DNA from 4 places in the Thioalkalivibrio sp. ALMg3 genome. Region 2 is predicted to be linked to each of the others. Evidence: predicted binding sites of a transcription regulator. Region 2 holds the regulator's gene; each other region holds the start of a gene.
The links. Region 2 encodes FliA, which starts transcription of late flagellar genes. Its sites were predicted from a motif close to GCTAAAGTTNNNNNNNNNNCNGCCGATA; they were not measured.
Positions count from the first base shown of each region.

Region 1: the regulator FliA is predicted to act here: its motif matches at 4,910-4,937, upstream of F622_RS14265 (flagellin).
Region 3: the regulator FliA is predicted to act here: its motif matches at 5,027-5,054, upstream of F622_RS0105020 (methyl-accepting chemotaxis protein).
Region 4: the regulator FliA is predicted to act here: its motif matches at 3,531-3,558, upstream of F622_RS0109185 (chemotaxis protein CheV).

Region 1 covers NZ_KB906220.1:242,421-250,150, forward strand. The annotation lists gene F622_RS0103270 (flagellar protein FliT) at 1-325, opposite strand, end outside; gene fliS (flagellar export chaperone FliS) at 372-785, opposite strand; gene fliD (flagellar filament capping protein FliD) at 825-2,192, opposite strand; gene F622_RS14240 (flagellar protein FlaG) at 2,945-3,412, opposite strand; gene F622_RS14265 (flagellin) at 3,445-4,830, opposite strand; gene F622_RS0103295 (YIP1 family protein) at 5,529-6,155, opposite strand; gene F622_RS0103300 (hypothetical protein) at 6,270-6,479, shown strand; gene F622_RS0103305 (adenosylcobinamide-GDP ribazoletransferase) at 6,492-7,265, opposite strand; gene F622_RS0103310 (histidine phosphatase family protein) at 7,486-7,730, opposite strand, start outside.
Region 2 covers NZ_KB906220.1:104,971-112,700, forward strand. The annotation lists gene flhB (flagellar biosynthesis protein FlhB) at 1-131, shown strand, start outside; gene flhA (flagellar biosynthesis protein FlhA) at 131-2,233, shown strand; partial or broken gene flhF (flagellar biosynthesis protein FlhF) at 2,277-3,369, shown strand; gene F622_RS0102650 (MinD/ParA family protein) at 3,538-4,362, shown strand; gene F622_RS0102655 (RNA polymerase sigma factor FliA) at 4,359-5,126, shown strand; gene cheY (chemotaxis response regulator CheY) at 5,168-5,548, shown strand; gene F622_RS0102665 (protein phosphatase CheZ) at 5,644-6,420, shown strand; gene F622_RS0102670 (chemotaxis protein CheA) at 6,465-7,730, shown strand, end outside.
Region 3 covers NZ_KB906221.1:239,729-247,458, forward strand. The annotation lists gene pyk (pyruvate kinase) at 221-1,684, shown strand; gene F622_RS0105000 (hypothetical protein) at 1,771-2,697, opposite strand; gene F622_RS0105005 (rhodanese-like domain-containing protein) at 2,863-3,282, opposite strand; gene F622_RS0105010 (alternative oxidase) at 3,519-4,148, shown strand; gene F622_RS0105015 (hypothetical protein) at 4,230-4,850, shown strand; gene F622_RS0105020 (methyl-accepting chemotaxis protein) at 5,115-6,749, shown strand; gene F622_RS0105025 (DsrE family protein) at 7,103-7,537, shown strand; gene F622_RS0105030 (hypothetical protein) at 7,710-7,730, shown strand, end outside.
Region 4 covers NZ_KB906226.1:63,158-70,887, forward strand. The annotation lists gene F622_RS0109165 (flagellar hook assembly protein FlgD) at 1-62, opposite strand, end outside; gene flgC (flagellar basal body rod protein FlgC) at 73-492, opposite strand; gene flgB (flagellar basal body rod protein FlgB) at 820-1,227, opposite strand; gene F622_RS0109180 (protein-glutamate O-methyltransferase CheR) at 1,444-2,259, opposite strand; gene F622_RS0109185 (chemotaxis protein CheV) at 2,464-3,402, opposite strand; gene flgA (flagellar basal body P-ring formation chaperone FlgA) at 3,925-4,602, shown strand; gene flgM (flagellar biosynthesis anti-sigma factor FlgM) at 4,742-5,056, shown strand; gene F622_RS0109200 (flagella synthesis protein FlgN) at 5,072-5,557, shown strand; gene F622_RS0109205 (flagellar brake protein) at 5,640-6,356, shown strand; tRNA gene F622_RS0109210 (tRNA-Pro) at 6,440-6,516, opposite strand; gene F622_RS0109215 (MerR family transcriptional regulator) at 6,760-7,116, opposite strand; gene F622_RS0109220 (integration host factor subunit alpha) at 7,100-7,399, opposite strand; gene pheT (phenylalanine--tRNA ligase subunit beta) at 7,403-7,730, opposite strand, start outside.

The sequences.
Region 1 (7,730 bases), 140 kb from region 2:
CCTTGCGCCCGGACTTCAGCTCGCGGATCTGCTGTGCGACCTCGCCCCGTCGTTGCGACAGGTCCTGTATGGAGGTCTCGTAGAAGCGCGCCAAGTCCTCCAGGGCCGCGCGCAGCGCCGCACCGGAGTCATCTCGCAGCGGCACCGGATCGGCCCCGAAGGCCCGCTCCACCAGAGCCCTGGTCTGCCGGTCCAGCTCCTGCAGCTCTTCCCAGTCCTCCTCGACCACGGCCCGCGCCATGTGGGCGCGGATCGCTTCGACCGCATCCTCCATGGTCGCCGCAACCGTGACGTCGGCGGTATCGGTACTATCGCCGTCCGTCATACCCGTCGGCCGAGGGGGCACTCGAGAGGCTGGCCCATGGGCGGCTTCAACTCGCCCGGGCAACACGTTGTTCGGACGGGATATCGTCCCAGCCAGCCTTGATCTCGCGCAGCAGCTTGGCCACCTCGTCCAGTGCCACCGGATCGTTCTTCGCATTCGCCTCCAGCAGGCGGCGGCTCATGTACTCATAGAGCGAATCCAGGTTCCCGGCCAGCTCGCCGTTGTGCTTGTGGTCCAGCACCGCCCGCAGGGACTCGACGATGTCGATCGCCTTGCCGATCTTTTCGCCCTTAAGGGCCACGTTGCCCTGCTGCATCGCGCCCTTGGCCACGGCAATCCGCTCCAGCGCGCCCTCGAACAGCATCTGGATCAGCCGATACGGATCCGCCACCTGAGCCTCGGCCAATGCGCCCGACTGCCGATACTGGTTCACTCCGCGATTCATACCCGGTCCGTACATGTGTTGGTCTCCGTTATCCGTTCGCCCAACCCGGGGCGACTATCGACGAGAATCGTTCTGGGCCAGCGGCATGTTCGCCAACTGCCCCATCAGAAAATCACCCGTGCTCTGCATCTGCGCCACGGCGCTGTCCATCCGCGAGAACTGGCCGATCAGGCGCTGTTCCATCCGCTCCAGGCGAACCTCCAGGTTCTCGCGTTGCTGGCCAATCCGCTCCAGATCGTTGCGCAGGCCGTCCGTTCGCGCATTGATCAGACCCTCCGGCCCGATAAAGCCATCCGTCACTTCCTGCATACGCCCGCCGATCTCGCGCACGATCTCCGTGACCCGGTCGAAGCCATCCGTCTCCATCGCACGATCGAAACGCTCACCGTCAAACGAGAGCGTCCCGTCGCGGTTGGACACGATCCCCAGCTCCGCCAGCGTCTGCGCATTGGCATCCGGCACCTGGGCCGGCTGCATCAGCGCATTGCCCAGGCGGCTGCGAATACCGCGCACCGTACTGTCCCCCGTCAGCACCGACCCCTCCTCGGAGTCGGGGTTGAACGAAGTCAGTTCCCGGGTCTGGCCCACCAGGCCGTTGTAGGACTCCACAAAGCCCTGCAGGGCCGCCCGCAACTGGTCCTGGTCTTCGCTAACCGAGACCGTCACCGGGGCCTCGGAAGTCGCGCGCAACTCGATGCTCAAGCCTTCGATCGTGTCATCGAGCGTATTGGTCGAACTGGTCACTTCCAGACCGTTGATCACGGCGACGGCGTCACGCGCCTGCTGGGTCGTTTCCAGATTCCCGCTCGCCAAACGACCAAGCCCGTCGTTCGCGGCTGCGGTGTCACCGTTCACGGCCACGGATATGGTGTTATCCGCCCCGGTCTCCGTAGCGTTCAGTACCAGCCGCGCGCCACTGCCATCGTTCACGATGGAGGCCGTCACACCGCCCTCGGCCGCGTTGATCGCGTTGCGCACGTCGCGAAGGGTATCGCCCTCCTCCACGTCGATGGTGATAGCATTCTCGCCGCCCACGCTGATCTCCAGCTGGCCGGCGCCCACCTCCGCATCCCCGTCGTCAAACTGACCGGCCGCCGTCGCCACGCTTTGCGCCTGCGCCAGCTCCTTCACCTGCAGGGAGAAATTGCCGTTCGCGGCGGTGCCGTCGGACGTCACACTGGCCACGCTGGAGTCCGAGACCGTCGCCGACTGCGACAGCTCGAAGCCCGCCAACCGGCTCAGGCTCCCACCCACCTGCTCCACGCTGTTGGTCAGGTTGCCGAACGCGGAGATCTGGGCCTCGATCCGCCCTTCCCGGCGATCGAAACGCTGCTCTTTCGGTACTCGCTCGGCGTTGATCAGGTCACCAACGATCTGATTCAGATCCAGTCCCGATCCAACACCCAATGAACTGATGGCCATGGTCTCTCTGCTCCTCGGCGTTCGACGTCTCGAACCCTTTGTACGTGCCCTTTGCACGTGCGATATATCACTTAACGACAGCCTAGCCCAAATCTTGAGCGGGCCGCAGAAGAATCCGTCGACGCCGGACGTCCGTCCCCAGCCCCGCCCGCAACCCCGTCATTGCGAACGAAGCGAAGCAATCGCCAGAACCTGGCCCCAATACGTCGATCCGACCCAGACCCAGACTCCGTCATCCCGGAAACTGCGCAGCAGTTATCCGGGATCTCCACCGCCGAAGGTGGCACAGACGTCGGGGGCATTCCGACGCAGGAGATCCCGGCTCTCCGCTTCGCTGCGGCTGGGATGACGGTAGAGCGGCTGTGGCCGCGTCTATGGTGAAGCGGGCGTGGCCGGAATCGCGCCCCACACCAAGTGCCAGACCATGGCGCGACACAAACACGGACCCAATCCCAATCCTCCCACCACCCCCAACCCCGTCATCCCGGAAACTGCGAAGCAGTTATCCGGGATCTCCACGGCCAAAGCTGCCCCTTCCGTGTGGCGCATCCCGGCGTGGGAGATCCCGGCTCTTCGCTTCGCTACGGCCGGGATGACGGCAAGGGGGCCGCGGCACGGGTGACAGGAAAGGGGCCAGCGGACCGTGGATCTGCGGCTGGCTGGTGGCGCTAGCACAACGAAAAAAGCCGGACCCATTACCGGATCCGGCTCAATGAAACATACCGCGTTGAGGTGCAGTCTGGAGAAGGTCCTCAGGCCTTGTCCGCCAGCCCCGTACCGCCGAGCTCCTGCTCGGTCTGGAACTGCTCCACCAGGGCCAGCACGGCCTCCGGCGGGATCTGGCGGATCACCTGTTCGCGTTCTCCATCCATCACCGTAATCACCGTGCGGCCGCTGCTGTCGTCCACGCTGAACTCCAGCGCCCGCTTGGTGGATTGCAAGTAGGAATTAATCGACTCGACCACCTGATTGACCTCGGCCATGTCCATGGCCTCGATCGCCGGTCCGGTGGAGCCGGGAGCCGTTGATTCCGAACGACTGTCCGCACGAGCCACGGCCTCCGGCCGCCCCTCGCCACGCACAAGACCCGCGCCGGGGCCGGGCGCCTTCGCCCCTTCGCCCCCGCGCGGGTTCACTGCAACCAGCGGTGATGTGATATTGCCGATTCCATCACTCATATCGCTGTCCTCATCAGTAGGGGTGGATGGCGATCTCGCCATCCACCCTCAACCAGAAGCCCGAGTGATCGAGCTTACTGCAGCAGGGCCAGCACGTTCTGCGGAACGGCGTTGGCCTGCGACAGCACCGAGGTGCCCGCCTGCTGCAGCACCTGGGCGCGGGTCAGCTCGGCCGTCTCGGCCGCGAAGTCCGCATCCATGATGCGCGAACGAGCGGCAGACAGGTTCTCCGAGGAGATCTCCAGGTTCGAGATGGTGCTCTCGAAGCGGATCTGCACCGCACCCAACTCGGACCGCAGACCACTGATCTGCTGCAGCGCCGCATCGATGGTACCAAGGGTCTCGGTCGCATCTTTGCGGGTCAACACGCTGACGCCATTCAGCGTGTTGACGTCAGCCTCACCATCGAGCCCCAGGTCGACAGCATCCGTACCTGCAACGTCAATGCCGTCAGCCGGGGAGGCGCTCAGGTCAATTGCACGGAGAAAGGTCTCATCCCCATCGTTGCCGACGCTGCCGAACACGAAATCGCCATTACTACCAGTAGGAGTCACGTCAATCGCGATATCATCGTCACTGGCTGTGAGGACCAGGTTGCCAGCGTTATCGAAAGAAGCCGTGACGTTGGTTTGTGCGCTTTCGGCATTGATAGCATCAACCACTTCCTCGTTAGTAGCATCAGGGTCAATCGTGATATTTACCTCATTGATTTCTACTGTAGCGCCGCCGGTGGTGGTAATTGCACCAATCGTCTCCACAACTTCATCAGCTCGAGCCGCAGTTACGCCGGTATCACCCGTCTCAGCATTAATCGCCGTAACGACATCATCCAAGTCTTCCGCCGAATCGAGACTGATAAAGCGGTCATTGATCTCGACATCCGCAAGGGTGAAAACGTCATTGGTCTCAAGGTTTGACAGCGCCAAGCTGTCCCCCCCGAGGCTTGCAGAACCCAACTGGGAGCCGCGGGCGTCGACACCCTCCACAGAGATGGTCTGGTTCTGGTTGGCACCAACCTGAAAGACCAAGTCGTCAAGTGCCCCATTCAGAATATTCTGGCCGTTGAACTCAGTGGAATTGGCAACCCTATTGATCTCTTCGACGAGCTGATTGACTTCATTATTCAGCGCTTCGCGGTCCGATGCCGAGTTGGTATCGTTGGCCGACTGGACCGCGAGCTCTCGGATGCGCTGCATTGCATCGCCCACCGTCCCCAGGGCGCCCTCGGCGGTTTGGGCGAAAGAGATACCGTCGTTGGCATTACGAACCGCCTGGTTCAGGCCGCGGATCTGCGAGGTAAAGCGTTCGGAAATGGCCAGACCGGCCGCGTCGTCCTTGGCGCTGTTGATACGCAGGCCCGAGGACAGACGTTCCAGGCTCTGGGCCAGCGCGCCCTGGGAGTTCCCCAGGTTGCGCTGGGCGTTCAGGGAAAGAACGTTGGTGTTAATTACTTGGGACATGATCGCTCTCCTGTAAGAGTCTTGCGTCACCGCCTCGGGCGGTTCTGGTGAACGGGTTGATCCCCGCTCTCAGAAGCCTTAACGACCCTCACCCACGAACCTTTAGCCCTGCATCGAAATTTTTTTCGGCCGGCGGCAATTCCTTGCCGCCCCCAGTTCCTCCGGCCGCGAAACCGTAACGCCCCGCACCAATGCCCAGCCATCATCCGGATCGCACTCCGCCCACCATGGCCTTCTCGGTCATCCCGGCCGCAGCCCCTGTCCGTCATCACCGGCCGTAGCGAAGCGAAGAGCCGGGATCTCCCCACGGGCGAACACCCCGCCGTCTGTGCCACATCCAGCGGCGGAGATCCCGGATAACCGCTGCGCGGTTTCCGGGATGACGAGGGCTGGGTGGTTAACCCGAGGGTTTGGTGGTCATTGCAAACGTACGTGTATCCATCCAGCCCGCATCCCCTGGCCTTTGTCCCAGCGGGCTACTCCCTCGCCGTCACCCCGGCCGCAGCGCTCCCCTCCCCGTCATCCCGGCCGGAGCGGAGCGGAGAGCCGGGATCTCCCCACGTGCGAACACCCCGACGCTTGTGCCGGCTCCAACGACGAAGATCCCGGATAACTGCTTCGCAGTTTCCGGGATGACGGTTTGTGTGGGGGCGACTGCTGCGATAGTCACAGGCGCCGGTCACCACGGCTGGCGCGGGCTAGAGCAGCCAGGTGGTGCCGATGCGGTGGTCGGGGGTGGCACCGGGGATCAGGTCCATCAGGAGCCAGCCGAAAATGAGGGTGATGAAGGCGCCGCAGAAGATGGTGGCCACGAACAGGCCGATCCGGTTGCCGCGGCGCAGGCCGATGATCTCGCGCAGCGACCAGTAGAGCAGCCAGAGGGAATACAGGATCAGCAACAAGGCGATGCCGTTGCCCCAGGGCCAGGGGAACGCCGCGACCACCTTGCCGACCCAGGCGGGCAACAGCCCGACCGTGACGGCGAGCATCGCACGGTCCGGGTGCGAGTAGCCCTGGAACAGCTCGGTCAGGTAGTGCGCGGACCAGGCCATCCCCAGCACCCCGATGCTCATCGCCAGCACGCTGTAGACGCCGAAGCCCCAGGCGCCCGGCATGGCCTCCGGCGGCAGGCCGGTCGGGATCACCTGGTAAAGCCACTGACTCGCGATCACGCTCACCAACAGCACCGGCAGCGCCAGCCCCAGAAACGTCTGCCACCACGGCGGGGCCGGCTCGATTCCACGCGCATCGCGCACGGCCCTCAGGGGGTTCACGAGCGCGCGCAGGGTCATGCGGGCCGGATTAAGTCTCACGGGAACGGTCATCACCCAAGTATGTGGCAATTACGTGACCATTCGATGACAGATTTTGCTAGCTTCAGGCATGCATCATCTGGTCCTGAACGCGGAAACGCTGCATTGGCTCGATTGACGATTCGTCTGCCTGACGACAAGTACGAACGGCTGAAGGCGTTGGCACGCGAACGCGGGACCAGCGTGAACCGCCTTGTGGACGAAATGGCCACGCTAATGATTGCGGAGCACGATGCCGAGACCCGATTCCGGGTGCGCGCCCAGCGTGGTCAGGGTCGGGAACAGGAAGGCCTGGCGCTGCTGGACAAGGCGATGGGGAACACGTCGCCTCGTTGAGCGGCAGCTCCCCTAATGCAGGGCGAGCACTAGCGCCATGACGGTAATCGCCATCACTTCCACCAGCTCCAGGGTGGCGCCGGCGGTATCGCCGGTGAAGCCGCCGAGCCAGCGGCGCAGGAAGCCGGCGATGGCGAACACCAACGCCAGTGCTGCCGCCAGGCCCAGGATCAGGCTCCAGAGGCCAGTGATCAGTGCCAGCAGCAGGATCAGCACACCGGTGGCCACCAGCACCATCTGGGCGGGGCTGCGCGGCAGGTGTGCAGCCATCTCGGCACCCAGGCCCTGCTCCCTCACATAGGGCACCAGCAGGAACAGCCCGGTGAGCGCCGCGCGCCCCAGCACGATGGCGACCAGCAATGCGATCCAGGCACCCGTCTCCACCACGGTTACCAGGGCTGCGAACTTGATCAGCAGCACCAGGATCAGAGCTGCCACCGCCATCGGGCCGCTGGTCGGGTCCTTCATGATGTCCTGGGCCCGTTCCGAGTCCTGATGGCTGCCGACCCACGCATCCACCGTGTCCGCCAGCCCGTCCAGGTGCAGCGCGCCGGTCAGGCCGACCCACAACGCGAGCACCAGCGCCGCGACCAGTAGCGTCGGCGCGCCGGGAATGGCCGCCAGCGCGATACCGACCAGTACCACAAGCAGGCCCAGGATCAGACCGACCAGTGGATAAGCCAGCACCGAACGGCCCAGGTCGGCCGGCTGCGGGTCTAGCGCGGGGGTGGGCAGGCGGGTGAGGAACTGGAGGGCCAGCCAGAAGGGTGCCAACACGACGCTCATGTGGGTGCCTGGCCGGACTTTGGCGGGAGGCATTCGCGGCCAGGGCTGCTCCCGCAGGGGGCTAGGCCACCGAAGGTCCTCCACCTAGTTGTGGGAGCGGCCTTGGCCGCGAAGCCCCTGCCCGCGTCTGACTTTGGCAGGGGCTTCGCGTGCAAGCACGCTCCCACAAGAGCCCTCACAAGGCCACCCACAGGGTCTTGGCGCATCGGGGGCGGGAGATTCATCGATAGGGCTGCCATGGCTCGACAATATGCAGGGAGGCGAGCGGGACGTCGATGCCGAGCAGCTCCTCCAATGGCCAGCCCTCGCGCAGGGCACGGATCAGGCGGATGACGCCGCCGTGGGCAATCACGAGCACGCGTTCGCCTTCGTCGGGCGCCAGGTCGTTCCAGCCGGCGACAACGCGTTCGCGAAACTCCAGGAGCGACTCGCCTTTGGGGGGCGAGTGATTCACCGGATCCTGCC
Region 2 (7,730 bases):
TGGCCCGCATCCTGGCGTACGTCTACCAGCTCAAGCGGGCCGATGCCGACGCGCAGATGCCGGATGACCTTCCAGTGCCCGAGGACTATCTGGATCCTGACAAGCAGCGCGGCCAGAGGAGGGATCGCTAATGGCCTTCTTTGACCGTCTGGGTAACGTGGGCAAGTGGGGGCTGGGGGCGCCGATCCTGCTGATCGCGATGCTCTCGATGATGGTGCTGCCGTTGCCGCCGCTGGCGCTGGACGTGCTGTTCACCTTCAATATCGCGCTGTCGCTGGTGGTGATCATGGTTGCGGTGTACACCCCGCGGCCGCTGGAATTCGCGGTCTTCCCGACCGTGTTGCTGGTCGCCACGCTGCTGCGTCTGGCGCTGAACATCGCCTCCACCCGAGTGATCCTGCTGGAAGGCCACACCGGCACGGATGCCGCCGGCAAGGTCATCCAGGCCTTCGGCGACTTCGTGGTCGGCGGCAACTACACCGTGGGGCTGGTGGTGTTCGCGATCCTGATCATCATCAACTTCGTGGTGGTGACCAAGGGGGCCGGGCGCGTGTCCGAGGTCAGCGCACGCTTCACCCTGGATTCCATGCCGGGCAAGCAGATGGCGATCGACGCCGACCTGAATGCCGGGATCCTCAGCCAGGAAGAGGCGCGTAAGCGCCGCGAGGAGATCGCTAGCGAGGCGGACTTCTACGGCTCCATGGACGGTGCCTCCAAGTTCGTCCGCGGCGATGCCATCGCGGGGATCCTGATCCTGTTCGTAAACATCATCGGCGGGCTCACCATCGGTGCGGTGCAGCACGGCATGTCGATCGGCGATGCCGCGACCAACTACGTGTTGCTGACCATCGGCGACGGCATCGTTGCCCAGATCCCGTCGCTGGTGCTGTCCTCCGCCACCGCGATCATCGTGACCCGCGTGACCAGCAGCCAGGACATGGGCCAGCAGGTGTACGGGCAGATGTTCTCCAACCCGCGGGTCCTGTACGTCGCCGGTGGCGTGATCGGCGCGCTGGGCGTCGTGCCGGGCATGCCGAACGCCGTGTTCCTGGGGCTGGCGGCGCTGATCTTTGGCTGGGCCTACCTGCTCAAGCGCCGGAGCCGCGAGGCCGAGGTGGAAGTGGAGCGCATCCCGCAGGAGGACGAAGGCGGGGCTCGTTCGGAGGATCGCGACCTGACCTGGGAAGATGTCCCGCCGGTGGACTTGGTCTCCCTCGAGGTCGGCTACCGCTTGATCCCCTTGGTGGACCGCACCCAGGACGGCCAGCTGATGGGCCGGATCAAGGGCGTGCGCCGCAAGCTGTCGCAGGAGCTCGGCTTCCTGCTGCAGCCGGTGCATATCCGCGACAACCTGGAATTGAGCCCGAACGCCTACCGGATCAGCCTGCTGGGCGTCACTGTGGCGGAGGCCGAGGTGTTTCCCGATCGCGAACTGGCGATCAATCCGGGCGAGGTCTTCGGCACCGTCCCGGGTACCCCGACCAAGGACCCGACCTTCAACCTGGATGCCCTGTGGATCGACCCGTCGGATCGCGACCAGGCCCAGGGCGCCGGCTATACCGTAGTCGACTGTTCCACGGTGATTGCGACGCATTTGTCGCAGGTGTTCCGAGAGAACGCCCACCGCTTGATCGGGCACGAGGAGGCACAGCACCTGCTGGATCAGCTGGCGCGGCATTCGCCGAAGCTGGTGGAGAACCTCGTGCCCAAGACGCTGTCGCTTTCGATCGTGCTGAAGGTGTTGCAGAACCTGCTGGCCGAGCAGGTCTCGATCCGCGACCTGCGCACGATCGCCGAAACCCTGGCAGACGACGGGGTGAAGAGTCAGGATCCCGGCACTTTGACCGCAGCGGTGCGCGTCGCGCTGGCGCGCTCCATCGTCCAGGACCTTGTGGGACCGGAGGATGAGCTGCCACTGATTGCCCTGGACCCATCGCTGGAACAGCTCTTGCATAAGTCCCTGCAGGGCAGCTCGGGTGGCACGGTTGGACTGGAGCCCGGGCTGGCGGAACGGTTGCAGCGTTCGGTTGCGGACGCGGCGCGCCGCCAGGAGACAGCCGGTCAAGCGGCGATCCTGGTGGTGGCACCGGAGATCCGTTCCTGGATTGCCGGCTGGTTGCGCGGCGCGGTTCGCAGCCTGACCGTCCTGGCGTTTACCGAGATCCCCGACAACCGGCGGATTCGGGTAGTGGCCACGGTCGGTCAGGAAGAAACGGCGAAGCAGTCCGCATGAGACATAGGGGTTCCGCCGCGCGAGCGGCGCAGGAGATCAAAGCATGAATGTCAGACGATATCGGGCCCGGGACATGCGCGACGCCATGCGTCAGGTGCGCGAACAACAGGGAGAGGATGCCGTGATCCTCTCCAGTCGCCGGGTGGATGGCTGGTTGGAGGTGGTCGCCGCCCTGGAGGATGGCGAGTCCTCGGAGCCGGTGCGCGAGCCGGAGGCTGCAAAGCCGGCCCGCGAGGCGCGTACTGCCGACCGCGCCCCGAATTCGGCGGCCCCTTCCTGGCCGGCCGATCCCGAGCTCACCGCGATGCGCCAGGAGTTGCGTGACCTGCGCAGCCTGATGACGCGTCAGTATGCGGAGAGTGACGAGGCTCGCTGGGCGGCCCGTCATCCGCTGGCGGCAGAATGCAAGGTCCGCCTGATCGACCGCGGCTTTAGTGAATCGCTGGCGCGCAGCCTGGCGGGCAGCATCCTCGATGACAGCTCCCCCGAGCAGGCTTGGGAGCGTCTCCGCGCGCGGCTTTCGGGCGCGATTGCCACGCATCGCCCGGCGATCCTGGACGAGGGTGGGCTGCTGGCGATGGTGGGTCCGACCGGTGTCGGCAAGACCACCACGCTGGCACGGATCGCGTTGCGCCAGATCCGTCGGATGGGACCGGATTCGGTTACGCTGGTGACCCTCGATAGCCAGCGCATCGGTGCAACACGGCAGTTGCAAGCCTTCGCCCAGATGGCGGGGATCTCGGTGCGCGTGTTGCAGAATGCGCGCGAACTGCGCGATCTGGCGCGGCGCGTGGACGATGGCCACCTGATCCTGGTGGATACTGCTGGGCAGGCGCCGCGCACGGTGGAGGAGGAGTCGCTGTTCGCGCATCTGCCGCCGGATATCCGCGCCGAGAGCTGGTTGGTCGTGTCGGCCACGACCCAGGGCAGTACGTTGCGGCGGGTGCTGGACGCGTTTCGCAAGGCGGATCCCTCGGCGCTGGTGCTGACCAAGCTGGACGAGGCAGAACAGCTGGGCGAGGTCCTGTCGGTCCTGCTGGATCAGCACCTGGGACTTGGGTTCGTGAGCGATGGCCAGCGCATCGCCGAGGATTTTCACCGGGTTGATACGGGGTATCTGACCCGCCTGGCGCTGGACGACGACGCGGAGGGCGCGCGGGCGGGTGGCAATGCCCGTGAGACCTGGGCTGCCGAACGGCTGGCCGAAATGGAACCGCCGCGACGCTCGCGCGCGCCGCTGCGCCCGGCGCAGGGGACCGAGCCGGCAACACTGGAACTGATTCAGCCGGTTGGAAAGGGGCGTTATGCCACGCACTAACAAGCCGTTGAAGGTCATTGCGGTCGCGTCGGGCAAGGGCGGGGTCGGGAAGACCAACGTGTCGGTCAATCTGGCGGTCGGCCTGGCCCGGTTGGGCCGCGAGGTGATGCTGTTCGATGCGGATCTGGGCCTGGCCAACGTGGACCTGTTGCTCGGGATGCGCCCGGAGCGCACCCTGCATGATCTGGTGACCGGCGCGGTGGACAGCCTGGACGATGTCCTGGTCCAGGGGCCGGACGGGGTGAAGGTGGTCCCGTCGGCCTCCGGTATCGCGGCGATGGCGAACCTCACGCCGGCGGAGCACGCAGGGCTGATCCATGCCTTCAGCGCCTACCGCAGGCCGCTGGATGTCCTGATCGTGGACACCGCCGCAGGCCTGCAGGAGTCGGTGACTTCGTTCTGCCGGGCGGTACAGGAGACCCTGGTGGTGGTCTGCGACGAGCCGGCTTCGATTACCGATGCCTATGCCTTGATCAAGGTGCTGCACCGTGACCACGGCCTGCGGCGTTTCCGCATGGTCACGAACATGGTCAGCGGACGCGAGGGGGCGGAGCGGCTGATGCAGAAACTCAATACCGTCTGCGGCAAGTACCTGCCGGAGGTGGTCCTGGACCTGGCCGGCTATATCCCCATGGACGAACATCTGCGCAAGGCCGTGCAGAAAAGGGCGCCGGTGGTTCAGCAGTATCCCGGCAGTCCGGCTGGCAAGGCGTTTGCCGACCTGGCACACACGGTGGATCGCTGGCCAGTCGGTGGGGGTGACCACGGGGGCGTCGGGTTCTTCGTGGAACGAATGCTGCAGAGCGCATGATGACGACGCGTAATCGCCTTTCCGGCTACCAGGCGACGTCCACCGCGACCGGTGGACACGAGAAGCTGATTGCCGATCACGTTGAACTGGTGCATCGCATTGCGCACCACCTGATGGCCCGTCTACCGGCCTCGGTCCAGGTCGATGACCTGATCCAGGCCGGCATGATCGGTCTGCTGGAGGCGGCGCGGCAGTTCGAGGGCGGGCAGGGGGCGACCTTTGCCACCTACGCCGGAATCCGCATCCGCGGCGCGATGATCGACGAGTTGCGTCGCAGTGACTGGACGCCACGTTCGGTGCATCGCAACAGCCGGCGTATTGCCGCCGCGATCCAGAGTGTCGAGGCCCGCGAGGGGCGTGCGGCGCGTGGGAGCGAGGTGGCGGCCGAGCTGGACGTGCCTATCGATGACTATTACGACATGCTCAAGGACCACGCCGGGGCCCATCTGTTTGCACTGGACGATCTGGGTGGCGGGGATGACGGGGCCGATCGCGTGATCGAGGGGCAGGAAGTCTCGCCGTCGCGTAGCCTTGAGGCTGGCGAGTTTCGCGAGGAGTTGGCCGAGGCCCTTGGGGATCTGCCTGAACGCGAACGCCTGGTGCTTTCGCTGTATTACACCGAAGAACTGAATCTGCGCGAGATCGGGGCTGTTCTGGGCGTGACCGAGTCGCGCGTGAGCCAGATTCGCAGCCAGGCGGTCATTCGGCTGCGCGCGCGCATGGGGTCGTGGCTCGAAGACGGCGCGGCTTTGCAGTTATTCTAAAACTCACCTTACGAATCCCGGAGTGACGTGTGGACAAGGGAATGAAAATTCTCATCGTGGACGATTTTTCCACGATGCGGCGCATTATCAAGAACCTCTTGCGCGATCTTGGCTTCAATAATACGCAGGAAGCCGACGACGGCAGCACCGCGCTGCCGATGCTGCAAAATGGTGATTTCGACTTCCTGATTACCGACTGGAACATGCCCAACATGCCGGGCATCGACCTGCTGAAGGCCGTCCGGGCGGATGCCAACCTGAAGTCGATGCCGGTGCTGATGGTGACGGCCGAGGCCAAGCGCGACCAGATCGTGGAGGCCGCGGAGGCGGGTGTGAACGGTTATGTGGTCAAGCCGTTTACCGCCGAAACGCTGAAGGAAAAGATCGACAAGATCTTCGAACGTATTGAAGCACAGGGCTAAGGATCGCCCGGTGGTGAATACGGACGACGTCCGTCTCGCTTGCGCGGGTGGGCGTGACCCGGCTCCTTCGGCGCCGTACCAGCAAGAGGCTCCTCATGACTGAACAGGAACACCCCCCACGCGACGGCCAGCTCGAGCTGGCCCGACAACTGGTGCAGACGCTCGAGGCGGGCGACGACGCGGCGGCGCGCGCGCTGGTGCAGGATCTTGCGCGTCCTTACGACCGCGAGCTCTTCGATGAACTGGGCAAGCTGACGCGCGACCTTCACGAGGCCTTGCAGAGTTTCCGTGGGGACTCGCGTCTGGTGGAGCTGACGCAGGCGGAGATCCCGGATGCGAAGGAACGCCTGAACTACGTGGTCACCATGACCGAGCAGGCCGCGCACGCCACGATGGGCGCCATCGAGTCGAGCCTGCCGATCGCCGAGTCGTTCAGCCAGCAGGCGGCCGACTTGACCGCCAAATGGACGCGGTTTCGCAACCGGCAGCTCTCGGTGGACGAATTCCGCGATTTCGCGCGTGAGCTGGACAGCTTCTTCGGGCAGGCGGGCGAGGACGCCGAGGAGTTGCGGCGGCTGCTCTCCGAGGTGCTGATGGCACAAAGTTATCAGGACATTACCGGCCAGGTGATTCGCCGGGTGATCCAGTTGGTGACTGACCTCGAAGAGAACCTCGTTACCCTGATTCGGCTCTCCAGCGGGCGCATGGAGCAGGTCGAAGCGGCCGAGGCGTCCCTGGATCGTGGCGAAGAAGACCGCGAGGCGGACCGCAAGGGTCACGGCCCCAGTGTGCCCAAGACTCAAGATTCCAGCGCAGATGTCGTTCAAGGACAGGACGAGGTGGACGATCTGCTATCAAGCCTGGGCTTCTAGCAGTGCCCCCCATACGACTGGCGCCACGGGACCGGAGAGACTGAATGGCCATCGACCCCAATGACGAGATCCTTCAGGACTTCCTGATCGAGGCCGGGGAACTGCTGGAGGGGCTCAACGAGCAACTCATCGACCTGGAACAGAACCCGGACGACCGGGATCTGTTGAATGCGGTCTTTCGAAGCTTCCACACCATCAAGGGGGGCGCCGGGTTCTTGAGCCTGGATGCGCTGGTGACGGTGTGTCATCACGCCGAGGACGTCTTCAATCTGCTGCGCAACGGCGAACGCCGTGCCGATAGCCATCTGATGGACACCATGCTCCGCGTGCTGGACTCCCTGAACGTCATGTTCGGGGATCTGCGTTCCGGAGTGGACCCGACCCCCGCCGATGCCGCGGTGGTCGAGGACCTGCGGCGCATGGCAAAAAACGAAGATGTCGCCGGAGATACCGCCGGGGCGCCGCCCGCGCCTGAACCGGAGCCCGTCCCCGAGCCACAGGCCTCGGCCCCCGGCGACGCCATGGTGGGCGGTGGGGAGGAGATCACGGACGACGAGTTCGAGGCCCTGCTGGATACGTTGCATGGTGACGGGGCCCCGGCACCCGTGGACGCGGCCGTGCCGGGCGACGCCGGGGCCAGCGAAGACTCGGGCGGTGATCTGATCAGCGACGACGAGTTCGAGAATTTGCTGGACGAGTTGCAGGCCAAGGGCGGAGGTCCGGCATCGCCCGAACCGGCTGCGGACGCCCCTGCGGATCCACTGCCGACCGAGCCCGCGGCCGTGGCGCCCGAGCCGGAAAAAGCGGTAACGCCGGAACCGGCGGCTGCCGGTGGGCAGGGCGGCGGTAGTGCCCGCGCCGGCGGGGCCGAGGCCGGTGGGCGCTCGGCTCCGCAGGGCGAGACCTCCGTGCGTGTGGATACCGAGCGCCTGGACGAGATCATGAACCTGGTGGGCGAGCTGGTTCTGGTACGAAACCGGCTGAGCATGCTGCGTTCGCAGCATGTCGACGACGAACTGGGCAAGGCGATCAGTTCGCTGGCACTGGTGACCTCCGACCTGCAGACCTCGGTGATGAAGACCCGCATGCAGCCGGTGAAGAAGGTCTTCAATCGCTTCCCTCGAGTGATCCGCGATCTGTCGCGGAATCTGGGCAAGGAGATCGAGCTGGAGATCTTCGGCGAGGAAACCGACCTCGACAAGAATCTGGTCGAGGCCCTGTCCGATCCGCTGGTGCATCTGGTGCGGAATGCTGTGGACCATGGCATCGAGACGCCCGATGTGCGCGAGGCGGCGGGCAAGTCGCGCAAG
Region 3 (7,730 bases), on a different contig from region 2:
CCATGTTGTTCCGATGGTCCGAACGTTCGACTCAACGGGCCGCTATCACTGCTCCGACAGGGTTACGCCACGATTAAAGCGGACGCATCGCACTGAGGGTCGTCTACGAAGGCCGTCTACCGATCCCAGCGGCCGCACATGGACATGCCACGGGCACGGCGACAGGTATCCGCGGTACGGTCTACCCTCCTAAGACACCGCCCGGATGAATAACCCGCCCATGCCGTTTCCCACGCAGAAGACCAAGATCGTTGCCACCATTGGGCCCGCGTCCGATTCACCAGAGACGCTGCGGCGCATGATGCTGGCCGGGCTCGATGTAGCTCGGCTGAATTTCTCGCACGGCGATGCCGCCTACCATGCCGAGTTGATCGGTCGCATCCGCGACGCCGCGCAGGCGAACAGCACCCGCGTCGCGATCCTCGGTGACCTTCCCGGTCCGAAGATGCGTATCGGCGAACTGGCGGAAGAGCCGATCGAACTGCACCCCGACCAGACCATCACCCTGACTACCGAGGACTGCATTGGCGATGCCTCGCGGGTCAGCGTGTCGTTCGCGAGCCTGCCGGAGGCGGTGCAGCCGGGCGATGCCCTGTTCCTGAACGATGGCTTCATCGAGCTGGAGGTGGTGACGGTCGAGCGCAGCGAAGTGATCTGCCGCGTACATACCGGCGGAGAACTGCGCTCGCGCAAGGGCCTGAATCTGCCGGGCATCGATCTCGGCATCCGCGCCTTCACCACGGAAGACCACCAATGGCTGCGGTTTGCAGCGGAACACGGCGTGGATGCGGTCAGCCAGAGCTTCGTAGTCGACGGCGACGACATCCTTGCGGTGCGCAAGGCGGCAGAAGCACTGGACTACGCCCCCTTCATCATCGCCAAGATCGAGCGCGCCGCCGCGCTGGAGCAGCTCGACAGCATCCTCGAAGCCGCCGACGGCATCATGGTGGCACGCGGGGATCTCGGAGTGGAGATCCCGATCGCGCGCATTGCCCTCGCCCAGCGGCGCATCACCCGACGCGCCAACCGGCACAACCGCCCGGTGATCACCGCCACCCAGATGCTGGAGTCCATGGTCGCCTCGCGCCGCCCTACCCGCGCCGAGGCCACCGACGTCGCCAACGCCATCCTCGGCGGCACCGACTGCGTGATGCTTTCCGCCGAGTCGGCGATGGGGCTGTACCCGGTGGAGGCCGTGGCGATGCTGGCGGCCATTGCCCGCTCCATCGAACCGGAACGCGACGGCGGCATCGGCGCCGACGGCCCGGACGACCCTGACGAGGCAGGTCTTGACCGAGCCGTCGACCTCATCGCGCGCAGCGTACTGCACACCGCGCAGCGGCGCCTGCCACGGGTCACCCTGGCGCCTACGGCCAGTGGCGCCACCGCCCGGCGCATCGCGCGACTGCGCCTGCCCTGCTGGATCGCCGCCTTCACCCCGAACCCGGCCACCGCCCAGGGCCTGCAGTTTTCCTACGGTGTCCACCCCGTGGATGTCGCCGAGGACCGCGCCGACTGGAACGACTTCGCGCGCCAGTGGCTCACCGAGCACGGCATCGACGACGGCCTCGCCCTCCTCGTCCAGGGCCCCTCGGGGCCCCATCCGACCGGCAACCACCGCCTGGAACTGCTCGAACTCGACCGTCCCCGCCAGGAATACACCAACGCACCGGAGCACCCCTGACCCACACCCCCGTGCGGCCGAAGACGGAAGAACACGACACCCGCCTCCTGTCCGAGCTGCAAGGACAGGGGGATTCGGATAGCCCGTCAGTCCAGGGGCAGGATGCGCCGGCGGGGCGGTGGGGCATCCTGCAGCCTCTGCTGGTTCGCGTACTCGCGTTGCTTCTGCTCGAGGTAGGTCTCGCGGTCCAGCTCGCGTAGCTGGCGCGGGTATTCGTCGGTCAGGTCGAACCAGCGTTCCAGGCGGGCCAAAAGGAGCTCCTGAGCCGGCCGGTCGCGGACGTCGAGCCAGGCCTGCAGTGCAAGATAGAAGCGCATGACGGTGCGCTCGATCATGCCTTCCAGGCCGCCGATGTATTGTGGCTCGCCGTTTTCGTAACCGACCACGGTGAAACCCACCCGCTCGCGTCCCCCGGTGGCGAGGTAGACGAGCGCGGCCAGCCGGGCAATCACCCCGAAGCGCAACGAATACTCGAGGTTGACGAGGGTCCCCGTGTCGTGCGGCACGACGTGGACGACGATGGAGTAATCCCGGGTTCCGTAGGGCCCACGATCGCCCTCCAGCTCGATCAGCAGCCAGTCCTCACCCATCTGGGCCGACCGCCTGACGAGCTCCACACGCTCTGCATACTCCGCCTGCTCGTAACGCGCACGGCCCACGTACAGGTGCAGCAAGGCGTCCGCCCCCTCGCGGTAGACGCAGCTCTTGATGTTGATGTGCAGGACGGTGATTTCGCACCACGCCGAAAGCGCTTCCAGCTCACTGGCCACCAACGCAAACGAATACGGCAGCCGGGCGTGCACCGCCCCCTCGACGACGCCGCCCTGCACAGTGGAGGTAACGGCAATCGGCTCGCCCAGCGGTGATTCGGCAATGGCGGCCAGCCAGTCTTCGGCGCCATCCGCATGCGCCAGTAGAGGGCTTCCGACAAGCAGAGCCAACCCGACAAGCGCGACGATGTGCAGTCGGCACCAGGATTGGTGGGCAAACGGAACGGCCGGCAGTCGAAGCATGGCAGCGCCCCTCCGTAGAATCACCCGGCCGGCGCCCATTGACGGTCATGACGGGGTCGGCCCCGGGTCAGGGCCCGAAACGGTGACCATTGAGGCGAAGTCGCCCCCACTCACCTCCTTAGATAGCCCATATCCGCGATCAGCACTGGCGAACATGCCCATGGATCATGTGTCTCCCTTGCTGGTCCAGCCGCGGAAACCTTCCCGGACGGAAAGGCAGCGTGCATACCCGAGGTCCCGCAGGAGCTCTGCGGCACGCAGGCTGCGGCGGCCGCTGTTGCACAGGCACAGCAGGATCTGGTCCTGGGTGACGTGGTGGCGGTTGATCAGGGAGATGAAGTGCTGGAAATCCCGCTCGTCCGGCTCGTCCGCATCCAGCAGTTCCTGTTCCTCCTCGGACAGCTCGCGACCCAGCAACTGCTTCAGGCGGAACAGGGGCACAGGGACGGCACCTTCTACCGCGCCTTCCAGCTCCAGTTCGAAGGGCTGACGGATATCCAGCAACACGGCCAGGCCGATATCGACCAGTTCGCGCGCCGCGTTCACGCTGATCTCCAGCTGCGGCTTGCTCGTTTCGTTCGCCATGCGTTCTCCTTTGATGTTCGCCTCTCTCTGAGGCCGCCTTCTCGGCTCCCGGTTCCCCCGATTGCACCGCCCGATCCACAACCTCGACATTGGACATCAGAAACCCGGTCCGGGCTTCTGTCATGCATGGGGTTTCACGCTCTGTGAAGCGGCCCCACGACATTTCAGACGGCGGGTTCTATGCTCCATGGATACCTGCCGCCTGAAACGGCGCACTGATCAGCGTTAGGGGCAGCATGCCGAACGACCGTGATATCGACCTGAGCCGCCACCACGAACCCCGGGATTTCTCCGACCGCGTCGCACGGGGCTTTACCTCGCTGATGCGATTCTTCGCCGACACCTTCTTTGCCCGGCGCTACGGACACCGCGCCGTGGTCCTGGAGACGGTTGCGGGCGTCCCCGGCATGGTGGGCGCCACGCTGCAGCACCTGCGCTCGCTGCGGCGCATGGAGGATGACCACGGATGGATCCGCACGCTGATGGACGAGGCCGAGAACGAGCGCATGCACCTGCTCACCTTCATCGAGATCACCTCGCCCAACTGGCTGGAGCGCTTCCTGATCATCCTGGCGCAGGGCTTCTTCTACACGTTGTTCTTTATGATCTACATCCTCTCGTCGCGTACGGCGCACCGGATCGTAGGCTACTTCGAAGAGGAAGCGGTCGTCAGCTACACCGAGTACCTGGAGGAAGTGGAGTCCGGCGGGCTCGATAACGTCGCCGCGCCGGCACGCGCGATCCAGTACTGGAACCTTCCGGAAGATGCCCGCCTGTCCGACGTCATCCGCGCGGTACGCGCCGACGAGGCAGGCCACCGGGACGTTAACCACGGCTTCGCCGACCTGCTCGGCAAGAAAGACTGACCCGGGCGCTCTCCCACGACCTGACGGGGCCGGTTTTCGGGCACTATCGTGTGGCCGTATGCGAACGACAGGGAGACGGCCGTGAACGACGAGACAACCGGCGGGACCGAGGGCGCACTCCCCCTGCAGCGGCTGGCGGGATGGGGGCTGCGCGGTATCGCGGTCCTGACGGGCCTGGGCGGGCTACTGACATCGGTGACGCTCTGGGCGCTGGCACAGGAAACGCCGCAGGTGCCCTGGCCGGTCGCATCCCTGGTGTTGCTGCAGGCCCTCTTTGCCGTTGCAGTGCTGGCCTGGGTCGTGCTCCTGTGGCGAAGGGCCCGCGCACTGGGCGCGCTGGAGACGCGGGACTATCCCGCCATCACCTGCGTTGTCGTCTGCACACGGCTGGTCGGCGAGCTGCTGGCGATTGCCTTCGTGCTGCTCGCGCTGGCGTTGTCGGTCATCTCCCTGACAGCGGTGGAGCCCTTTGCGGGCACCGCGGTGGCCGCGTTCGGCCTTGAAGCCGAGCTGGTGGAACCGGCGAGCTGGGGACTGGCCATCCTGACGGCGATCCTCTGGCCCCTCGCCGGATTGTTCGCGGGCGGGATGGTCCTGTTCGCGGCCTACCTGTTCGCCGATGCCATGACAGCCATGCTGGAGTATGTGCGCGACGTGCGGCGCATCCGCGAAACCCTGTCGTCCGGACCGTCCGCGAGATGAAGTAGAACGCGAGACCTTCGCGACCTTCGGGTTCAAACCTTGCCTTTTGCTTCGTCAGTCGGCCCCGCAGAAAACGCCGCGGAACCCCCAGCAAATACACCGCCAACCGTGCAGGCCCGACACCCATTCGAACCGGCTGGCGGCGGACTCTAGCGGACGTCGCCACGGGTGACCCACCTCAAGGTTTGGCCGGCCAGGCCGTTTACTGTGGTCAAGGCCCGAGGTTGCGGGCTGCTCCCAATACTGGCCACACAAGGACCGCCCATGAATTTCCGCTCGCTCTCTGTTCGATCCAAGCTGGTCATCACCATCGTAGTACCCGTGGCCGCGCTCCTGCTGTTGGCGGCCCTGGCCGCACGCGGCACAGCCAACATCGAAGAGGGCGTGCAGAACATCTATCACGACCGCGTCGTGCCCCTGCAGCAGCTGAAGACCATCGCCGACAACTATGCGGTGCTGGTCATCGACGCGGTCAACAAGGCGGACGCCGGACGGATGACGGCGGAAGAGGCACTCGCCGACGTCCGTGAGGCACGAGAGGAGATCGCCGAGATCTGGGACGCCTACCTGGCCACGACCCTGACGCCCCGTGAGCAGGAACTGGCTGATGGTGCCCGCGGGTTGTTCCGCGCAGCCAACGCCCACCTGGACCGCCTGGAGGGGGCCCTGGGCGGGATGTCCGGCGATGTCCAGGGCGAGCTCGACGCCTTCAACGGTCCCCTGTACGACACCATCGATCCGATCAGCGACCAGATCACCCAGCTGGTCGACCTGCAGATCGATGTTGCCGGGACCGAGGCCGAGCGGGTATCGGCGTTCTACACCCAGGTTCTGGTGCGCAGCGGCGCGCTGATGCTGGTGGTCTTGATCATCGTCGTGGTCACCGGGGTGTGGACGTATCGCTCGGTAGCACTCCCGATCTCGCGGATGCGCGCGACACTCACGGAGATCGCCGAGCACCATGACCTCTCGCGCCGGGTCGACGTTCGCTCCGACGACGAGATCGGCGCCACTGCAGGCGCCCTGAACAGCATGCTCGACCAATTCCAGGACTCGATCCGCGAGTTGCGCACCCTGACGGATCAGATGGCCTCTGCCGCGGAACAGCTGTCCGCCGTCAGTACCCAGACCAACGGGAACATCGACCAGCAGCGCTCGCAGACCGAACAGGTCTCGACGGCGATGAACGAGATGGCCGCGACGGTGCAGGAGGTCGCGCGCAACGCCTCCGATGCCGCGTCCTCCAGCCAGGAAGCCGATCAGGAGTCCCGCGCGGGTGGCGAAGTGGTGCGCACGGTGGTCAGCGACATCGGACGCCTGTCGGGCGAGGTCGCGACCATCGAGGAATCCGTGCGCAACCTGGACGAGAAGGGGCAGCAGATTGGCTCGGTGCTCGACGTCATTCGCGGCATTGCCGAGCAGACCAACCTCCTGGCCCTGAATGCGGCCATCGAGGCCGCCCGCGCCGGCGAACAGGGACGCGGCTTCGCCGTGGTCGCCGACGAGGTGCGTACCCTCGCCTCGCGCACGCAGGACTCCACGGCGGATATCCAGGCGATGATCGAGTCGCTCCAGGCGGGTACCCGCAACGCCGTCACCGCGATGGGCCGCGGCCGCGAAATGGCCGAGGCCACCAGCAACGACGCCGAACGCGCCGGCCAGGCGCTGGAATCCATCGTCCAGGCAGTCGGTCGGATCAGCGACATGACCACGCAGATCGCCAGCGCGGCCGAAGAACAGAACGCGGTGGCCGAGGAGATCAACCGGAACATCTACGCCATCAATGACATCACCGGCGATACCGCCAACGGGGCCCGCCAGACGGCGACCGCCAGCCAGGAGGTCGCGGACATCGCCTCGCGTGTACGCGACCTGGCCTCCGCCTACCGCATTGGCTGACCCCCACTCCTACAGAGCACCGCGAGCTCGGCTTCGGCTTCGGCTCCGGCTTGCCAGGCGGGCGGCCACCGCTTTGCACGAAAGCATCCGAAGAAACGGATCCGTCAGGAGAAGCCACGCGCTCCGAACTTGCGATGCAAAAAATGGAGGCTCGTCAAGGGCCACCGGGAACTCGAGACCCCGGCCGCACTCCGAGCCTCAGTACCTCAGGTTGTTCGCGATGCTTCCACCTGCCGAAGGTGGATGAATTTCGGGGAGCCCGATAAACACGATCTAGACGCATTCTTTTGCATTTATGATCAGCATACGCTTATCTTCTGACGTTCCATTTTTCGAACCAATCAGGAGACTCCATGCGAGCCATCAAGACTCTAGCGGCTTCCGCCCTTCTCGCCCTCGCCGGTGCCGGCACAGTTGCGCAGGCGGATGAGCCCTCCAAGCTGTTCGTCAGCGTCACCTCGGCCGACGACCACACCCAGTTCATGTCCATGGTGTTGGCCAACCAGAGCATGCGTCAGGGTCAGGAGATCCGCGTCCTGCTGTGCGGCCCCGCCGCTACGATGGCGACCGAAGATTTTGAGGGCGCCACCATGCAGCCGGCCGACCGGAACGCGCAGCAGCTGATGATGAACCTGCTCAACAACGGCGCCACCGTTGAGACCTGCGCCATCTTCCTGCCGAACACGGACTACACCGAGGCCGACCTGCTTGACGGCATCACCCCGGCCGACCCGGAAGAAGTCGGTGCCTATATGGCCGATCCGAACGTGCGCTTCTTCTCGAACTGATCGCCCGCTTTCGATGCTGACGGGGCCCTCTTCGGAGGGCCTTTTCCGTTTGGACGGCCGGATTCCATCGCAGGCGCGCCCGGGTACACTGTTTGTTGTCTGGCGGAGCCCAGGCTCCGAGCCCGTCACGCATGGGACCGGGCCGTTCCAAACGAACCCCAGGGGGCCACTTATGAGGCTTTGGTCGAAGTGG
Region 4 (7,730 bases), on a different contig from region 2:
TGTTTCTGCTCGGGGCGCGAGAGGCCCAGGCGATCCAGCAATTCGGGGGATATCTGTGTCATCGATGGCTCCCTAGCCTTGACCGATCTGCAATGTGCGCTGGAGCAGCTGACGCGAGGTCTCCATCACCTCCACGTTGGCTTCGTAGTTGCGCGAGGCGGACATCATGTTGGCCATCTCCTCCACCACGCTGATGGCCGGACGGAAGATGTAGCCCTCCTCGTTGGCCTGCGGGTGATGGGGTTCGTAATGCGCATGCGGCGCCGCCTGCGACTCGGTCACGCCGGCCACCCGAACGGCCGTCGACGAACCGTTCGGGTTGGCCTGGTCCATCACGCTCTGGAACAGCACCTGCTTGGCGCGATAGGCCTCGTCGGGGTTGGTCGCGGCGGTGTTCGCGTTGGCCAGGTTCGAGGCCACGGTGTTCAGGCGCACCGACTGCGCCGACAGCGCCGAGGCGGAGGTATTGAACAGGCTGAAGAGGTTGCTCACGACATCGATCTCCCGATCAGGTCCGCGTTAAGGAAACACTGATTGATGTACACGCTCGCGCTCGAGTCGCTTTTGCGTGCGAACAAGGCGCGGTGACTGCCGTGCAGTCATTCTGCACAAAGGAACCGCAACGCCGTTCCCGCGCCCGTTTTTGATAACAACGGGCGGCCGACCCCCTACTTTCTATGACTTGCGGGGGTTGGCACCCCAGGTTCCCCGATCCTGCGTTGCGGCACTTGCCGGTAGAACCACTACCGGCTGCGCACCGCGCCTTGGCACGGAAAACCTGGGGTACCAACGCGAGTGTGTACATTAATCAGTGTTTCCTTAACGATCGCCCCGCAGGGCTTCGCGGATGCCGGAGACCCGGCGATTGAGGAATTCCAGGCTGCTCTGATATTGAACGGCGTTCTCGGCAAAGGCGGCCCGCTCCATCTGCGGGTCCACCGTGTTGCCATCCAGCGACGCCTGCGAGGGGACGCGGTAAAGCGCCTCGACCTGCCCGTTCATCGCGCCAGCGTTGGGGTCGAGATGCGCCGCCTGGCTGCGCGCCATGGGCAAGGTATTGCCGCCGCCGGCCGCGGATTCGAGCACCGCACGAAAATCGATATCCCGCGCCTTGTAGTTCGGGGTATCCGCGTTGGCGATGTTGGAGGCCAGCAGCTCCATGCGCTGCGCCCGCACGTTCACCGCCTGCGGAGAAATACCCATCGCCTTGTCGAGAGAGAGACTCATCGCTTCCGTCCTGTCCGCCCGTGGCGGACCCTCGCTTGGAGAACGGGGCGCACCGATTGCGACCCTTCGCAGGGGAACTGAAGCAATCGTTATGCCATTCTCGAGCGACGTGCCGCAGGGGCGCAGGCACAGTGGGCAGCCAGGGGAAGGGATGGAGCGACTCGCCGCCCGCATTGCACGGGCGTTCCCGGGGATCAGCCCCGGGGCTGGATTACGTCAGGACTTCAGACGAAGTACCGAGCCGTACTCGGTTCGTACGGTCTCGAAGGCCTGGGTGTAGGGCCCTGCGGTCTCGGAAGCGCCAAGAAACAGATACCCGCCCGGATTCATCTGCCGGGCGATAGCGTCAAGAACCTGTCGCTTGGTGTCGCCCGAGAAATAGATCAGCACGTTGCGGCAGAACACCAGGTCGAACTTGCCCAGCGCCGCATAGCTGTCGATCAGGTTGAGCTTCTGAAAGCGACAGCGCCGCTGCACATCCGGGATCACCTTGTGGCCATCCGCGACGGTCTCGAAGAAGCGCGCGCGCCGGCTCTCGCTGAGCCCGCGCACGATGCTCAGGCCGTCGTACACGGCCCGTCGCGCATCGTCCAGGATCTTCTCTGACAGGTCCGTGCCCAGAATGGAGACCGGCACCTTCCGAGCCGGCCGCGACTCCTCCCATTCCGAGACCACCATCGAGATCGTATAGGCCTCCTGCCCACTGGAGCATCCCGCGGACCAGACCTTGATGCTGCCTCCCTTCGCCGCCAGTTCCGGCAACAGCACGTGGCGCAGGATCTCGAACGGAAAGCCATCGCGGAACCAGGACGTCTCGTTGGTCGTCATCGCATCGATCACGCGGGTGCGCAGGCGCGGATTCGGGGCCTGCCGCATCGCATGCAGCAGTTCCGGGACGCTCTTGAAGTCGAACTCGTCGAGCAGCCGCGACAGACGACTGGAAACCAGGTACTGGCGGCTGTCACCCAACACCAAGCCGCAGCAGTCCTGCAGGAAGCGGGAGAACTCCTCGTAGTCGCGGGAATCGATCACCGAGTCATCCCTGAGCGCTGTCCATCGTGATTAGGCATCCTGATGACGAATCCTTGACCGGGGCCGCTTGGCCGGAAAACCGGGGTAAGCCCGAAGATCGGATCGAGTATACGGCGTCGCGCGCATGGCACCATACACACCGACTTCCGGCCACCCATCGCCGCTCCGGGCTTGGCGGGCGGCAACGCGGTTCCGCCCGACCGCTCATTCGGCCTGCTGACTCTCGCGCCCGGTCTGATCCAGTACGGCATTGGCCAGCTCATCGGGATTGAACTTGGAGAGAAAGGCATCCGCGCCCGCGCGCTTGACCATGTCGGTATTGAACTCACCGCTCAGCGAGGAGTGCAGCAGCACCTTCAGGTCCTTCAGCGCGGTGTTGTCCCGGATGCGCGCGGTCAGGGTGTAGCCGTCCATGCGTGGCATCTCGATATCCGAGATCACCATCTCGATCTGGTCACCCACCGGCCCTTCCGCGGCCTTCTGTTCAAGGAAATCCAGTGCCTCCTGGCCATCCTTGAAGACGTCGTATTCGAAACCGAGGCCCTTGATCGCGCCCTCGATCTGCTTGCGCGCCACCACCGAGTCATCGACGATCACGACCTTGCGCCCGCTGGCCTCTCTGGCGTTCTCGCGGATGGATGGCGAGACCTCGCTGGGCAGCGGATTGACGATGGAGAGCACCCGTTCGACGTCGATGATCTCGACCAGCTTGTTGTCGATCTCCGTGACGGCCACCAGGAAGGATTCGCGTCCGGTTCCGCGCGGGGGCGACTTCACGTCTTGCCAGTTCACGTTGACGATGCGGTCCACCGCCGACACCCAGAAGCCCTGCACCGAACGATTGAACTCGGTGACCACCACTTTCTGCTCCCCGTTGTCGACCGCCCCGACGGCGCCACGCAGGCCCATCGCTCGCGCCAGGTCAATGATCGGCACGGTACCGCCACGCAGCGACGCCACCCCGCGCACCACGCTCATGGAGCCGGGAATCTGACGCAGCGGTGGCGACGGAATCACCTCGCGGACCTTGAAGACATTGATCCCGAAGGTCTGCGACCCGCCCAGATGGAACAGCAGCAGCTCCATGCGGTTCTGCCCCACCAACTGGGTTCGCTGATTCACATCGTCAATGAATTGACTCATCGTGCCGCTCTCCTTGCCCCGATTGCTCTAGGCACCGGACAGGCCTCAAAGGCCAAGTGTGCACCGCGCAACCCCGGCCTGTCATTTGCATTCGCGCGCATGCGCCTGCTGGCGCCGCCTCATGGTGATAACGGCCGCCCGCGACGGGCCTTGAATGCACGCGTGGCGCCGGATGATCAGTCATTGGCACGACATCTGCATGTTTTTGCGTACTGAAACCGCACGCGATTCGCTCGACAACGACGCAAGATCCGTCAAACCCGAGCCATTCGCGCACAGTCCGACGCCCGCACCGACCTGGCTGCGCAGGACAGGACCAAACAGGACCGCAACATGAACCAGCGCCGACCCATTTCAGAATTTTCTTCCGCTTCCAGGGAGACGCTGATCCGTTCGCTCGTTCGCGTTGGGGCCCTCTTCGTTCCGGAAAAAGGCGGCCGGTCCGGTGCCTCGCCAGCGAGCGCAATCGACTCGAGCGCAAACGTGCGAACCCTTCCGCGTCTCCTTGCCGGAGTCGCCCTCTTGTTCACCCTGGTGCTGCTGTCTACCAGCGTCCGGGCCGAAGTGCACCCGGTTGACGACATCCGCCACGCCGCCGAGCAGTTCCTGATTCAGGAACTGGGCGTTACCGATAGCGAGGAGGATGTTTCCATCGAGATTGGCCAGCTCGACAAGCGTCTGCGCCTCGTCCCCTGCACGGACGGCCTGGAAGCGCGTTTCCCACCCGGCGGGCGGCGTGACGGCAACACCGCTGTCCATATCCAGTGTGCCGGCCCGGTGACCTGGCAGTTATACGTGCCGGCAACCGTCGAACGGTACGCCGAAGTGCTGGTTGCGAACCGCACCCTGCCGCGCCAGCACACCCTCTCGGCGGGCGACCTGCGTTTCCAGCGAATCGAGACCTCGCGCCATGCCGGCAGTTATCATGAGGAAAAGAATGCCCTGATCGGCCAACAGACCCGCCGCAGCATCCGCCCGGGTCAGATCATCGGCACCCAGCACGTGAGCCCGCGCGAGATCATCAGTCGCGGCCAGCGGGTTACCATCCTGGCAGAGAACGGCTCCATCGCCATCCGCATGCAGGGCGAAGCGCTGGAGAACGGGACGCTCGGCGAGCGAATCCGCGTCAAGAACGCATCCTCCGGGCGCGTCGTCGAAGGCGAAATCCAGGCCTCCGGCCACATCCGGGTAGCGCTTTGAGGCCTCGCCACACCAGGCACGCCGATGATTTTCGAAGCGGACTGTGAAGCCCGTTACACTTTTCCGCCCCCGAGGCCTACAGTTTCAGCACCGCTGGCCGTAAACAATTGCAGCACAGTTACAACGACAGGAAGGCATCATGGATATCAAGGGCCTCAACACGAACAGCCTGCGCCCCGACAGCCAGAATCCCGGGGTAAAGGGTCGCGACGAGTCCGGCAACACGGCGAGCCGTGCCCCGGCCTCCGGTAACGCATCGGCGCCAAACAATGATTCGGTCACGCTCACCGGGGCCGCCCAGGCGATGAATGCCGCGGCCGGCGCGGGTGACACCGCACCCTTCGACGCCGCCCGCGTTGCCGAACTGCGCGAGGCGATCTCCAGCGGCAATTATCCGGTGGACAACCAGCAGCTGGCCGATCGCATGATCGACCTCGAAAGCCTGCTGCGCTAACCCGGTCTATCGCCCATGAATGCCGACGCGCACCACAAACTGCAACGCTCGCTCGAGACCTCAATCCGGCTGGCTCATCAGCTGGAAGAGAGCCTGCTACAGGAGACGCGCGCAGTCGAAGCGCGCCAACCCGATACGCTGCAGGACGTGGTGACCGGCAAGCAGACCCTGCTGCATGAGCTGGAAACCGAGACCCGCAACCAGCAAGGCCTGGTCGAGGCCGCCGGCGAGGCCTTCAGCCCCGAGGGCGTCGCGCGCCTGTTCTCGAAGATGGACGATGGCGTAGTACTGAACGACCTGTGGCAAGCCCTGCGCCAGTCCATCGAACGCTGCGACACTCTGAATCAGGGCAATGCGCGCCTGATCGACCGTGACCGCCAGCGCGTGGAACTCTCCATGCAGATCCTCCGCGGCGAGGAAACCGGCCCCGCGGCCACCTACGACCCGTATGGCCGCGCCCGCCCCGGAAGCCGCGGCGGACGCCAGATCACCCAGGCCTGAGAGCCCGGTCCTGGTGGAGGCTGGCTTTTCGCGGCATCCACCAGTACCTTGCGTCCTCACACTTTCCTAACACTTCGGACGCATGGACGACACCGACTATACCGTCGACAAGCCGGACCGGATTGCCGGCATCCTCAAGGACCTCGACCACAAGCTCACCGTCGTGAGCGTTCGCGTGGATACCGACGGCCCCCTGTACACCTCGGCCCTGGTCCGTCTGGACCCAGCCGCCAAGGAACTCTTTCTCGACGAGCTGACCCCGCCTCGGGCGCACCAGCAGGTTCAGGCCGGCATGGACTTGCGCGTATTCGCGGCGCTGCGCGGGGTCGCAGTGCGATTCGGCACGCACGTAACACGCATCGAGCAGGAGCAAAAAGGCGCGCTCTACGTCTGCACCTATCCGGAGACTTTGCACTACCTGCAACGCCGCGAAACGTTCCGCGTGCACATTCCGATGGCACAGCGCCCTCAGATCGAACTCCATGCGAAGGCCTGGAGGGATCCCGTGATCGGCGAGGTTGCCGACCTCTCTGCCCAGGGCATGTGCATCGAGCTGCCCACCACCCTCCTGGATGCGCTTGAGGAGCAGGCGAACCTGGCCTTCGAGAACCTCTTGCTCCCCGATGTCAGGGAACGCCTTTCCGGGAACCTGCGTCTGGCCAACCGTCGCCGCAGCACACGTGATGGCTTCGAGTTTGCGGGCTTCGAGATCGTCGGCATGACCCAGTGGATGGAACGCCAGACCAACATCGCCCTGCTCCATTACCAGCGCGAGGCACGCCGCCGCTCGATGGATTGAGCCTGAGCCCAGGCGACGCCGCAACCTGCAACCCCGAACACAAAAAAGGCCGCTTGAAGCGGCCTTTTTTGATCGTTCCTGTTTGGTCGGGACGGCAGGATTTGAACCTGCGACCCTCTGCACCCCATGCAGATGCGCTACCAGACTGCGCCACGCCCCGAAGCCGCGAACTATATCCGATTCCCCGCCTTCACGAAAGCATCGGCCACCCCATTGCTGCGAGATCCGTGCGGACCATTCGTGCCACGTACACCGAGAATGGCGCATTGATGCGACTCGCTGCGCTCGTCGCATCCTACAGAGCGGAAATTTCGAACTGGAGTTGGGTTCAGAAGGACACCGCAGGATGCGACGAGCGCAGCGAATCGCATCAATACGACGTCTGGGCGTCCCCTAGGGAGCCTCAGGCGCGCAGAACGCGCAGAACCGACTCGAGCTCGGAGATGGTGTCCTGGATGATCTGCTGGGCCTGCTGACGATCACCCTTGGCCTCATCGCCGGAGAGCTTCTGACGGGCACCATTGATGGTGTAGCCCTCTTCGTACAGCAATGCGCGAATCTGACGGATCAGGATCACGTCCTGACGCTGGTAGTAGCGGCGGTTGCCGCGCCGCTTGACCGGCTCCAGCATCGGGAATTCCTGCTCCCAGTACCGCAGCACATGCGGCTTGACCTGGCACAGCTCCGCGACTTCGCCGATGGTGAAGTAGCGCTTGCCCGGGATGGCGGGCAGTTCCTGGTGGTTACTCGCCTCCAGCATAGCTCTCTACCCGCTCGCGCAGTTTCTGTCCCGGCCGGAAGGTCACCACACGACGCGCGGAGACCGGAATCTCTTCGCCCGTCTTCGGATTGCGCCCTGGCCGCTGGTTCTTGTCGCGCAGGATGAAATTCCCGAACCCGGAAAGCTTCACGCCCTCGCCGGTCTCCAGCGACTGCCGCATCTCCTCGAAGAACATCTCGACGAATTCCTTGGCCTCGCGCTTGTTGAGACCCAGTTCCTCGTTTAGCGCGGCGGCGAGATCCGCCTTGGTTACAGCTGCCATCGGCTATTGTCTCAAGGTTGCGTTGAACCGGGCCTGGAGATGCTGCACCACCGCGTCGGTGACGCCAGCCACGTCCTGTTCGCCTAGGGTGCGATCAAAAGCCCGTAAAATCAAGCCCAAAGCCAGGCTTTTTTCGTCCGGATTCAAGCCTTTGCCCTGGTACACATCGAACAGGCGAACATCCTGAAGGATCTCCAGGCCAAGCCCGTCGATGGCCGCCAGCACATCGCCCGCCGCCACCGACTCGGCCACCACCAGCGCCAGATCCCGACGGATGGACGGGTACGGCGACAACGGCGAGAACTGCGCCACCGGGGCTTGCACCACGGCA